3 regions of the Bacillus sp. mrc49 genome follow, and region 3 is predicted to be linked to each of the others. Evidence: riboswitches for the same ligand, from Rfam matches in the RefSeq annotation. Region 3 holds a riboswitch; each other region holds the start of a gene.
What was found. Region 3 has a riboswitch for cobalamin ahead of mmgD (citrate synthase). Riboswitches for the same ligand answer to the same signal wherever they lie in the genome.

Region 1 (4,405 bases), on a different contig from region 3:
GAACTTCGGTCGGCTTACCATCTTCATCAATGGCAAGCATCGTTAAAAAGGCGCGTGCCGTAAGCTGCTTTTCACCTGTTAATAAGTTTTCTCGTTCCACCTTCACGAATACCTCCATGGAAGTGCGGTGGGCACATGTGACATAAGCCTCAAGGTTAATCGCGTCTCCTGTCTTGATGGGTGCCAAAAAATCAAAAGAGTCGCTTGATGCTGTCACGACTGGCTTTCGACAATGGCGCATAGCCGAAATGCAGGCTATTTTATCGACATATGCCATTACCTTCCCGCCAAAAATGGTATTGTGATGATTTGTGTCAGGCGGGAAAACAAGGTCAGTTAAAAAGGTCCTTGACTGCTGTGTGGGATGGCCTGGTGCTATCTCTACGTCGTTTTCGATCATTTGCCGGTTGTTTGGGCCAATAGATTTTCCCGGACGATTTTGGCTGCCTCGACCATATTTTTAAGGGAAGAAACCGTTTCAGGAACGCCCCTAGTTTTCAGGCCGCAGTCAGGATTGATCCAAAACTGGTCTTTATCCAATACCTTGATGCCTCGTTCAATCATGTCGACCATTTCCTTCACAGCCGGGACTCGAGGACTATGAATATCATATACCCCTAGGCCAATTCCTTTTTCGTATGTCTTTTCCTCGAATGCGGAGGCAAGCTCCCCGTGGCTGCGGGATGTTTCGATGGAAATGACATCGGCATCTAGGGAAGAGATGACATCCATGAAACTGTTGAAGTCACAATAGCACATATGCGTATGGATTTGCGTTGTATCTTCCACGCTCGATGTGGAAATCAGGAACGAATTCACCGCCCAGTTCAAATACTCTTCCCGGTCGCTTTTCTTCAATGGAAGTCCTTCTCTAAGTGCAGGCTCATCCACTTGGATCATTTTGATTCCTGCCGCTTCCAAGGCAAGTACCTCTTTATCCAAGGCAAGGGCAAGCTGATAGCAAACATTCTCCCTTGAAATATCATCACGGACAAATGACCAGTTCAAAATCGTTACAGGACCTGTGAGCATTCCCTTTACCGTTTTCTTTGTCAGTGATTGAGCATGGACGCTTTCCCTGACAGTCATCGGCTCGATGAAATGAACGTCGCCGTAAATGACGGGGGGCTTGACGCAACGAGAACCGTAGGATTGAACCCATCCTTTTTCCAGAAAGACGAATCCCCCCAGCTTATGGCCGAAATATTCAACCATATCCGTCCGTTCAAATTCTCCGTGAACGAGAACATCCAGGCCGATTTCTTCTTGAATTTCGATCCACCTGGCAATCTCATCATTTATGAATGTTTCATATTGGGCAGCAGTCCAATCTCCTCTTTTGAATTTACTGCGTGCTTGTTTCACTTCAAATGTCTGAGGGAAGCTGCCGATCGTTGTAGAAGGAAGAAAAGGCAACTTGAAAAATTCACGTTGTTTTTGGTAACGCTCTTTAAATGGCAGCTGACGTCCCGAGGTCTTGGATTTAACCTTTTCTACATCGGCTTGTACTGCTTTATGATTCCGGGCCTGGGAACTGGCTAACGTTTGGATCGCCAATTTATTCGCATCCACTTTCTTTACGATTGCCTCCAAACCTAGATTGCTGCCTTTGACAAGGGTAGTGATTTCTTCTAGCTTCTCATCCGCGAAGGCAAGTGCCTCCTTCACTTCTTTAGCAAGCGCGTTTTCATTGCGAACGGTCACTGGAACATGAAGCAGGGAACAAGAGGGTTGGAGCCAGATTTTATCTTCTGCCACTTTGTTCTTGATCGTCTCGATTAATTGAAGCTTGCTCGATAAATCGGAAAGCCAAATGTTTTTTCCGTCAATCACGCCTGCACCAAGCACTTTGTCTGCCGGGAAGCCGAACGTTTCAAGATTGCGGACATTTCTTTGTTTATCATGAACAAAATCGAGCCCGATTCCCTGAACTTTCAATTGAGTGACCGCTTCATAGTGTTCCACGGCATCAAAGTATGTTTGGAGCATGATGTTCAGGTGAGGTGCCGCTTCATTCAGTTTTTCATAGAGGTATGTAACAGTTTCCATATCATCTTTGGATATCGATGAAACAAGGGAAGGCTCATCTAACTGAACCCACTGCACACCTTCTTGCTCCAACTCCTGCAATATTTGTGTATAGAGGGGGAGCAGGCTCAGGATGATGCCAGGGATATCTTCTTTATTGAAGCCTTTGGAAAGGGAGATGAAGGTATACGGTCCGATAAGCACCGGCTTCGTTTCAATCCCCAGCTTCTCCTTGGCTTCCCGATATGCAGCAAGCGGCTTATTTTCTGTTAAAGTCAGCTGGGAGCGTTTTAATTCCGGGACAATATAGTGATAATTCGTATTGAACCATTTCGTCATCTCGGATGCGACTTCGTCCTTGTTACCGCGGGCCATTGAATAATAAACGGATAGCGGGACACTGCCTCCTTCATAAGAGGAATAACGTTCGGGAACAAGACCGAACATCACGGAAGTATCGAGCATTTGGTCATACAAAGTAAAGTCATTGACAGGAATGATATCAACGCCTTGCTCTTTTTGCTTTCGCAGGTTGCCCAACCGGATCGCTTCCAGTTGCGATGTGAATTCCGTTTCTTCGATTTTTCCTGACCAGTAAGCTTCTAATGTGCGTTTCCATTCACGATCTTCCCCGATGCGCGGGTATCCCAGATTACTACTTTTCAAAATTTCCATCCTCCTACATTCTTTGAATTTGATTGATATCCAACAAAAAAAGCACCCCTAACAGTCAAAAAGAGAAAGTTAGAAATGCTTAAAATAAAGTGTCAAGCGAATTGCCACTTACATGAAAGGTTCCTAACACCTCCCTATCTCCCGTAGGTTAAAACAGTGTTGTTGAAACAGGCAGGTCTCCTGACTTAGGGCATATCATTAGCGGCAAGCCTTCCCAATCCTTAGGATCAGTGGCATATCGGGTGGCGCTAACATTCCCATTACAGTGGCGGGACCGTGCCGGGATTACACCGGACTTCCCTTTTAATCCTAATGAACATTAGGAACCTGTTTCCACATATGAAATTCGATAAGTTAAAAATTTATAAAATAGAAACTATTATAAAAATTTAGACAATCTTAACATATCCGACCAAAAGGGTCAACAAGCAAAAGTTTCGTAAACAAGCCCTATGACAAGGCTGAAGTCTTTTCAAAATAGAATATATTGATTGGACAGGGAGTATGTATAAGGAAGTGGGCGTTTTGAAATGGGGCGTGGGGGATGACTTTCTACATCTTGATTGCCGGAATCATTTTTTGCATGGTGATGAGCATTCGGACGTTATTTCTTGTCGAGTCGGGGGGGAAAAAGTTCTCTCTTGAAGATATGCTTTGGCTCGGCAATTTATATGCGACGATATTGGTTGGTTTTGCACTGATTTATTTATTATACGAGCTTCAGAATCACTCAGTGATTCTTGATATGGGCAATCGATTGGATGGCACTTTTTATGAACAACTGAAAACTTCTTTTTATTTCAGTGCGATGACGATGTTTTCTGTAGGATATGGCGATATAGCACCTATAGGCATGGGCCGGATGATAGCGACAATACAGGCATTCATCGGATACACGCTTCCGGCGGCATTCGTGATTCGGACGGTGATCGACCTGGACCAGAAGGATAGGAAGGATAAATGAAAGTTGTGTTTCTTTCGATTATTGGGTACCCTTACCATAATGAAGAAAATGGAGGGTTCAATATGACTGTTAAAATTGGAGAAAAAGCACCTGATTTTCATTTACCTGCTAACAACGGTGAAATGGTTTCCCTTTCGCAGTTCAAGGGCAAATACGTTGTTTTATATTTTTACCCTAAAGATATGACCCCGGGTTGCACGACGGAGGCATGTGATTTTCGGGATCACAATGAACACTTTGAGGAATTGGATGCTGTCATCATTGGCATCAGCCCGGACCCAGCCGCGCGTCATGAAAAGTTCATTGAAAAACATGGATTGCCTTTCCTTTTACTGGCTGATGAAAGTCATCAAGCTGCCGAAGCATTCGATGTGTGGCAATTGAAAAAGAACTTTGGCAAGGAATATATGGGCATTGAGCGTTCCACCTTCCTGATTGACAAGGAAGGCATGATCGTCAAAGAATGGCGCAAAGTAAAAGTAAAAGGCCATGTTGAAGACGCTCTTGAAACTCTTCGTGAACTCCAAAAATAAGGGTGAGCGACATAGGGAGCTCGCCGCCAAGTTGATTCATCATTCAATACGATTGAAGCCAAAAGAGAGAATCCTGATAAGGGGCCATATCCGCACGAAGCCACTGATTAAAGAGCTGATCGTTGAAGCTTACAGAGTCGGGGCCTTTCCATATGTAGAACTGGAGGACGATGAAATAAATCGTCACCTGTTACGAGGGAATGTA
Region 2 (4,405 bases), on a different contig from region 3:
AAGAAGGGCGATTGCCAAGACCCAAATGAAGAATCTTTTATACATGATCGATACCTCGGATATCATAGGTTTGGAGTGCCTTCATTTTAGCATAAACAAAGGAAGAAAAGCAGAGTCCATTGCCATCACTTAATGTAGCGAATGATATGAATGGAAGGATGCCCCGATATATCGGAGCATCCTTGTTCAATATTATTTAAATAAGTCCGGGTAAACGGTTTTAGCAGCAAGTTCTACAGCTTCACCGATCCTTGGTCCGGGACGGGACATGACACTTTCATCAAGCAGGTGGACGTCATCGTTTTTCACGGCAGCGATTTCTTCCCAACCTTTACGTGATTTTATTTCATCAACGGCATCTTTTACATAGGTTGCAGTTGTAAGGATCGTTTCCGGGTTGCGCTTGACGACTTCTTCCCCGGATATTTTAACCCAGCCCTTTTGGTCGGCAAAGACGTTTTTAATGCCAGCGGTTTCCAGGATTTCTTGTTGGAAGGTTTCGTCACCTGTTGTATAGATTTCCGGAGCCGGACTGATTTCAAAATATGTTTGCTCCTGTTCATCCAAGGTTCCCACTTTTTCTTCGACACTTGCAATTTGGGATTTGATATCCTTCACCAATGCATCGCCTTTCTTGGTAACTCCCATCACTTTGGCAATCTGCTCAATATCCCCGTATACGTCATCCAAATTGGCTGCCGATTTAATGATGAATATAGGGATGCCGGCATCTTCGAGTGGCTTCAGCGTCGCTTCATCGCCAACGGTATAAGCGATGATCGCATCTGGCTTCAGGGCTATGATCTTTTCTGCATTGATATTCACGGAATCTGAAACATGTTCGATTTTCTTCGCTTCCTCGGGATAATTATCGAAGTCCGTCACGCCAACCACTTTCTTCCCCTGTCCTAAGGCAAATAGAATTTCGGTATTGCTAGGCTGCAGTGAAACGACTTTTTCCGGTGCCTTATCGAATTTTATTTTCTTTCCAGTATCATCTGTAACGGTATAGCTCTTCGCCTCGTTCGCTTTTTTATCATCTTTTGCAGATTGATCCGTTACGCCACATCCTGTAAGGAAAAGGGCAAGCATAAGCACGGAAATCCAGCTGAATCTTTGGGTAAATTTCATTATTTATTCCTCCATCTATTTTTTCATCGGTTTAGTAGGATAAGATTTGCTAATAAAAGGTATTTCTTCAAAGCCTTGTCGCTTGTTAACGTAGACTGCCATCACGAATAAAACGTTTGCAAGCAAGTGGGAGTAATCGAAAAGGATACCCGGAACTTCCCTTTCCAGACTGACTTTGTGCAAAGCGCGGACGGACTTTTTGGCTTCGCTGCGGCAGGCGTGCAGGGCACATGCCGCCGTTGACCCTTGGGGGAGCACAAATGTCTGGATCTGTTCTTTAACTTCTGCGACATACCGGTCATAAATCGAACTTAAATGGTCCAGGTCATGGTCGCTGATGGCTAGTTTTCCACGGACTGAACCATTTAGATGATAGGCCATGGGCAGCAAAACCATTAAATCCCGGTGAACGTCAGGAACATCCTTCGTCAGCGATGCGGCCATGCCGATCCGCGTCGTCAAGGAGTCTGTTCGTATTTCAAAATCGACTGTGGAAGCGGATTCGCGCATGTATGGATAGCATAAAAAACGAAGGTCTTTCTTTGCCATAACTCTTCCTCCTTTACGTAGTTTGGTGAATGACTGCCGTATCGCTTTTCGCATCAAAACAAAAAGCCGACCAAGAGTTTTGGTCGGCATCGAGCATCCATGTATTCCTAGTAGAAAAAAAGATGGAAGGCTGCCGTACAATCTCCTATCTTCCGAAGAGCATGATACGATAAAAAAAGGCAGGTCTCCTGGCTTGTGCGTCATTTTACTCTAAGAACCTTCCCATTTGATGATGGATAGTACAAATGTCCTATCCACCATCAAATAGTGGTATGTCATCTTATTTCATTAGCACTTACAGTTGCGGAAACAGCTTCGGTTTTGAACCGAATTCCCTATTAAGCTGACATGGCAGCACCCTTTTCTGCAAGGTTCATATTCACTTAGGATAAGTTTACCATACCTTTTTCCTTAAGCTGCACTAATATTTTTAGAGAATTTCGTTTATGGTTTGCGGAATATCTAGTAAACTTACAATGTAAGGATTAATTGGTTGTTACTGTAAAGATAAGTGAGATATAGATTGGAAATGAAATAAGTAATAGATTTCCCAGGAGGTAGCGAATGATTTATAAGCAGGCAAATCAAAAACTGGAAAAGGTTCTAGGGAATATTGAAAAGGTCATTATTGGAAAAAGGGATATTGCGGAACTGAGCATCGTCGCACTTCTTTCCGGTGGGCATGTTTTATTGGAGGATGTTCCGGGAGTAGGCAAGACAGTCATGGTCCGGGCGCTTGCCAAATCGATAGGTGCTAGCTTTAAGCGAATACAATTCACACCTGATTTACTGCCGTCCGATGTAACCGGCGTTTCGATTTTCAACCCAAAGGAACAAGCCTTCATTTTTCGGCCAGGACCGATAATGGGGCATATTATTTTGGCAGATGAAATTAACCGGACCTCTCCGAAAACACAGTCTGCCCTGCTTGAAGCGATGGAGGAGGCAAGTGTGACGATCGATGGCGTCACCAGGGGATTGGAGAAGCCCTTTTTTGTCATGGCGACGCAAAACCCGATCGAGTACGAGGGCACATACCCGCTTCCGGAAGCGCAATTGGATCGATTCCTGTTAAAAATGAAGATGGGCTACCCGAGTGCTGCGGAAGAAATCGAGGTCCTGCAAAGAGCTCAATACATGGCTCCGCTTGAAGAGCTGGAATCAGTCATCACCTTGGAAGAATTGAAGGCCCTGCAGGCAGAGGCTAAGATGGTGATCGTGGATGACACAATAAAAGGATATATTGTTGAACTGGCCAATGAAACGAGGAGCCATCAGGTGGTCTATCTTGGGGTGAGTCCGCGTGGATCGATTGCTTTGATGAAGGCAGCCCAAGCTTATGCACTAATACAGGGCAGGGATTATGTCCTGCCGGATGATGTTCAATATTTAGCTCCGTTCGTATTCTCCCACCGCCTGATTTTAAAACCAGAAGCGAATTATGATGGCTTCGATGCTGAAATGGTGATCACCGAAATTGTCGCGAAGACTCATGTGCCTGTGAAACGGGCCTTGTCATAATGCGTAGCTTCAATCATTTTTTAAAGAAAAACATGAATGCGGCCGGACTGGTTTTTCTTATGGCCACTTCCTTTTGCTTTGCGATGTTTCAAGGCGGATTTGTCAGTTGGTTCATTTTTTATTCGTTTTTGCCCTTTGCCGCCTATGCCATGATTCTGCTGTTTTATCCCCTTCACTCCATTACGGTTGAAAGAAACGTCAGCAAAAGAGAATGCCAGGCAGGTGAATCCATTGAAATGGACCTGACATTCACCCGTAAAAATCGACTCCCGCTCTTATTTCTGGTGATAGAGGAGGAATTGCCAGGAGAATTGGAAGATAGCGGGATTTATAGAAAGGCACTGATCTTCCCTGGATTCAAGCGCATCATCAGCTTGTCGTATGCTTTGGAGGGCCTGCCGCGTGGTGAGCATAGGTTCCAATCGATTCGTTTTTTGATAGGGGACTTTTTTGGCCTCGTTGAAAAGGAGGCGATATTCGATTCTCCATTGAATATAACCGTTTTCCCTACGTATCAGGAGCTTGACTCCCTATATCTCGATCGATTGTTCAATCAGGGACAAGCAGGCCCGACAAAGAAGACACATCGGGAACATTCGGTGGTATCCGGGGTGAGGGAGTATCAGCCAGGTGATCAGCTTTCATGGATCAACTGGAAAGCGACGGCTCGAACGAGTGAGATCATGACGAAGGAATTCGAAGTGCAAAAAAATCGGGATGTATGGATCATCCTTGATAACCAGCCATCGATATCATTTGAAGAATCCATTATTGCGGCGGCTTCCTTTGTCCACAGCCTGTTAAAAAAGGGCATCCAGGTTGGTTATGCGAGTACGTGTTCGAGTCTAATCCTGCCTGCCGGGGCGGGCAGGAACCAGAGACGGAAGATTTTTACCAGACTTGCTAAAGAAAGACCGGATGAAACAAATGCATTAGCTGATAAAGGAAGGAAGGGAAATTTGCCGGCAAACGCCGCCGTGATTTTCATCGTATCCGATTTGACCAGGGAAAAGATGGAACTATTAAATGCTTTCCGCACTAATCGAGGGTTAACGATGTTATGCATGAAGAATCCGGCAAATCTACTGGATGAGGAAAAAAGGGTAATGACTACTGCTATGACAAAAGGAATCAAGGTTAGCTTTATTGAACATGAGCAGCTGAGGTTCGATAGAACGAGGGTGATGGCAAAATGACTGTCACT
Region 3 (4,405 bases):
GCTATAAGCTTCTTACCGTTTAAATGGCCGCATTTCTTTGGAAGGTCTTGGTCTTCCAGTTGTACAGCGGCAATGCCCGCTTCCTGCATTTCCCTAGCCGTACGCGCCACATTCAGGACACCGCCAAAGCCTGTATCAATGTCTACAAGCACCGGTAAGTCCGTCGCCCGGATAATATCCCTGGCCCGCTCCGCCACTTCAGAGGATGTGACAATCCCCAAATCGGGCAGGCCCCTGCTTGCCGTGTATGCTGCACCCGAAAGGTAAAGGGCAGTAAAGCCTATTTTCTTCGCTATAAGTCCAGCCATCGCATCATGGGTGCCTGGGATTTGTAAGATGCCCGGTGCTTCCATGAACTTCCGAAAACGAGCTGCTAATTCCGCTTGTCCCGACTGTTGATTTACGATCCATGTCATCTCTCAGTCCCCCTTAAATGATGAATAAGTCCATAAATTCGTTTACCTTCAAGTTCGAAAGAGCATCGGGCTCCAAGCACGCTTCCTGAATTCGGATTTGCTGTTTGTGCGAATAGTGCGTACTAATGTTATCAATGAATTTATTGGTTATTTTCGGAAAAGCTTCTTCTCTTCTAAACCGGTGCCCAAGCGGATATTCGCATTCGACGAACTCCGATACCGATCCGTCCTTATAGTAAATTTGGATGGCATTGGCGATCGAGCGCTTGCTCGGATCCAGATAATCCATTGTGTATTGCTCATTTTCGACGATCAGCATTTTATTCCTCAAGCGATCGATTCTCTCGTCGGCCGCCGCCTCATCCTCATAGTGGTCAGCTGTCACATCGCCGTGAATCAAACCGACTGCCGTAATATATTGGATGCAATGATCGCGATCGGCCGGATTGTTCAATGGCCCTTCCTTATCGATGATGCGAATGGCAGATTCATGTGTGGTGATTTTGATTTTATCTATCTCTTCAAGGCGATCCTTCACTTCCGGATGAAGTTTCACTGCACACTCCGCTGCCGTTTGCGCGTGGAACTCCGCCGGATATGATACTTTGAATAAGACATTTTCCATCACATAGGAATCGAGCTTGCGTGAAAGCTTCAATTCCTTCTTATTGAATAATACATCCTGGAACCCCCAGCCTGGCGCCGAAAGGGCTGTTGGATATCCCATTTCTCCTTTGAGGGCCATCATGGCCAACTGTACGGCCCTGCTCGTGGCATCGCCAGCTGCCCAAGATTTTCGCGATCCGGTATTTGGAGTGTGGCGATACGTACGCAAGCTTGAATTATCGATCCACGCATTGGATAATGCATTGATGATTTCTTCCCTCGTTCCGCCCAAAGCTTTTGTGACTACCGCCGCCGTAGCCACCTTTACAAATAGGACATGGTCTAGGCCAACCCGGTTCAGGCTATTTTCCAGCGCCAGCACGCCTTGAATCTCATGTGCTTTAATCATCATTTCCAGGACGTCTCTAACAGATAATGCTTTTTTCCCCTCCGCCATATTCACACGGCTTACGTAATCAGCCACCGCCAAGATCCCTCCCAAGTTATCGGAAGGATGTCCCCATTCCGCGGCCAGCCATGTATCGTTATAATCCAGCCAGCGAATCATGCAACCAATATTGAATGCACCCTTCACTGGATCCAGTACATATGAAGTCCCTGGAACGCGGGTCCCATTTGGAACGACCGTGCCGGGAACGACGGGTCCTAATAATTTGGCGCATTCAGGATAGTGAAGCGCTAAAATCCCGCAGCCGATTGTATCAAGAAGAACGTAACGAGCCGTTTCATACGCTTCATCGCTAATGATCTCTTTTTTCATTACATAATCCGCAATGTCTTCCAATAACACATCCGTTTGATTGATACCATTCGTTTTTAGCATTCTCATCTTCCCTTTCGTGGCAAATTTGTTTATTATAATGATGGACGTTGGTCAGAACGTCCATCTGGCGGGCTAGTAATCTACATTTCCTTAGTTGGAAATGACATTGCGGTTATGACGCTCGCCTATATAACTCACACGAGGTCGGAAGAGACGGTTGTTTGCGTGCTGCTCAATCACGTGAGCACATAAACCCACTGTTCTCGCACTGAAGAAAATCGGTGTATATATGGCAATGGGAAGGCCCAGCATATAGTAAACCGGCGCTGCATAGTAATCGAGATTCGGATAAAGGCCTTTTTCCCTTTCCATGATCACTTCCCCCGCTTCACACATTTTATAAAGCCGGTCATCCCCTTTGGCATCACAAAGCTGCTTTAATGCTTGCTTCATGATCAATGCCCTTGGATCCATTTTCTTCATATAGACGCGATGGCCAAACCCCATGATTTTTTCTTTATTTGCCAATTTCCCATCAAGCAGCCGCTCGAATTTCGCGACGGTACCCGCCTCCAAAAGCATGTACATGACCGCTTCATTGGCTCCTCCATGCAGGTTGCCCTTTAGGGAAGCTACAGCTCCCGTCAAAGCCCCATATAAATCGGAAAGCGTCGAGGCGATTACTCTTGCCGTGAAAGTGGAATTAGGCATTTCGTGTTCGCTATACAATAATAATGATTGGTCAAAGATTTTTTCTTCCATTGCCGATGGCACCTTGCCCGTGATCATGTAGTAAAAATTGGAACTATAAGATAGATCCTTATTCGCTAGAACAACCTCTTGCTTATTCAGGATTCGATAACTGTTTGCGACGATGGCAGGGACACTCCCTAATAATTTGTAAGCGCGCTCACGATTCACCGAGGAGGAACGATCATCAATGTTTGCATCATATCCAGCCAATGCTGAAATGCCTGTTCTGAGAGCATCCATCGGATGTGTTTTCCCCGGCAATAGCTTTAACAATTCCAGGATAGCTTCCGGGATTTCATATTCATTTTTCAAAGCCTGTTCAAGCCGCCCCCTTTCCGCCGCATTCGGGAGCCTATCGTGAAGCAACAAATGGACAATCTCCAAGTATCCCATCTTTTCAGATAAATCGATAAGATCATATCCTCGTATAACAATCTCACTCTGAACTGTATCCAGGAAAGATAGCTTTGTTTCAGCCGCTACAATCCCATCAAGCCCAGGGGAATAAGTTCCTTGTTCCTTCATCTTTCATTCCTCCTCTGAATAAGTCACTTTTTTGAAAGCGTTATCATAATTTGTCGGAATCTCTTGTAATTCAACGATTTTCCCATTAAACTGACATAAAAAAAACAACTTCCAGAGGAAGCTGTTAATTTACGAAGAGTACTCAAATAAACATGAGAAATGATCATAATTTTTCATGCCAAAAAGTCCGCAATTAACACCCCCTATCCTCGTAGGCACTTGATGCACATTAATTAGGCAGGTCTCCTGGCTTATGATCTTCGCTCTTCGAACCCTTCCCATTTCCAGTGCAGAAACAGTGGATATTTTTCGAATCGCTCCCAAATACAGTTGCGGGACAGCGTCGGAATCTAACCGACTTCCCTTTTAAGCAGATAAACAGGAAAATTCATCTGCACCTATTAATTTCATTATTTAATTTTCTACTTAAATATAACAAAATGTTCCAAATATTACAATTACCTTTTTTCAGTATCAAGCTCATGTTTGCATCGGCGCCTGCCTGTCCACATTAAAGGTAGCAAGGTGGTTCCTTTACCCATAACAAGCAAGTTATTAAAAATAGTTCATATTCAATTCATAACTTCTTTGTATACTACCGTTTATAATGAAGCTCAAGAAAGGATGTTAATAAATGAAACAGGAAAAAAAACAAAAAGGCTGGAGCCAGTTCATCCGATTGGTCCAACAAACGAAGCCTTCTAAAATAATGATCGGGATTGCATTACTATTAAGCTTAAGCACAACTGGCGTAAGTTTATTGGTCCCATTATTCACAAAAAATCTTATCAATGATTTCTCCCTCAGTTCACTAAATGCGGAACGGGTCACACTTCTCGTGCTTGCCATTATCGTTCAAGCATTGGCCAGCGGATTTTCCATCTATTTATTGAATAAGATCGGTCAATCTGTTGTCGCCGGCATCCGCGATCAACTATGGAAAAAATTGCTCGTATTACCCGTGGATTACTTCGATGAACATCCATCGGGCGAAACGGTCAGTCGGATGACAAATGATACAACGGTAGTGAAAGGCTTGATTTCGGAACACCTATCCAATTTCGTCACCGGAATCATTTCCATCGTAGGCGCCATGATCGTGTTATTTTTGCTTGATTGGAAAATGTCACTGTTGATGTTCATAGCCATCCCGCTCTCCGTTTTAATATTACTGCCACTCGGAAAAAAAATGCACCGGATATCGAAAGGGATGCAGGATGAAACAGCAAGCTTCACCGCAGTCCTCCAGCAGGTGCTTACGGAAATCCGGCTTGTTAAAGCATCGAATGCAGAAACCTTCGAATATGAAAATGGAAAAAAG

Region 1: linked by a shared signal. The riboswitch ahead of metE (5-methyltetrahydropteroyltriglutamate--homocysteine S-methyltransferase) and the one ahead of mmgD (citrate synthase) in region 3 are both predicted to bind cobalamin.
Region 2: linked by a shared signal. The riboswitch ahead of CVN76_RS10260 (hypothetical protein) and the one ahead of mmgD (citrate synthase) in region 3 are both predicted to bind cobalamin.

Annotation. Positions count from the first base shown of each region.
Region 1 covers NZ_PHNG01000791.1:28,743-33,147, forward strand. Annotated here, with positions in the region: gene CVN76_RS25460 (acyl-CoA thioesterase) at 1-400, opposite strand, end outside; gene metE (5-methyltetrahydropteroyltriglutamate--homocysteine S-methyltransferase) at 397-2,703, opposite strand; cobalamin riboswitch at 2,857-3,049, opposite strand; gene CVN76_RS25470 (potassium channel family protein) at 3,248-3,667, shown strand; gene bcp (thioredoxin-dependent thiol peroxidase) at 3,730-4,200, shown strand; partial or broken gene CVN76_RS25480 (aminopeptidase) at 4,157-4,405, shown strand, end outside.
Region 2 covers NZ_PHNG01000672.1:9,242-13,646, reverse strand. Annotated here, with positions in the region: gene CVN76_RS10265 (ABC transporter substrate-binding protein) at 193-1,131, opposite strand; gene CVN76_RS10260 (hypothetical protein) at 1,147-1,734, opposite strand; cobalamin riboswitch at 1,842-2,057, opposite strand; gene CVN76_RS10255 (AAA family ATPase) at 2,245-3,201, shown strand; gene CVN76_RS10250 (DUF58 domain-containing protein) at 3,201-4,397, shown strand; gene CVN76_RS10245 (DUF4129 domain-containing transglutaminase family protein) at 4,394-4,405, shown strand, end outside.
Region 3 covers NZ_PHNG01000653.1:18,027-22,431, reverse strand. Annotated here, with positions in the region: gene prpB (methylisocitrate lyase) at 1-416, opposite strand, end outside; gene prpD (2-methylcitrate dehydratase) at 430-1,866, opposite strand; gene mmgD (citrate synthase) at 1,957-3,084, opposite strand; cobalamin riboswitch at 3,304-3,501, opposite strand; gene CVN76_RS08700 (ABC transporter ATP-binding protein) at 3,719-4,405, shown strand, end outside.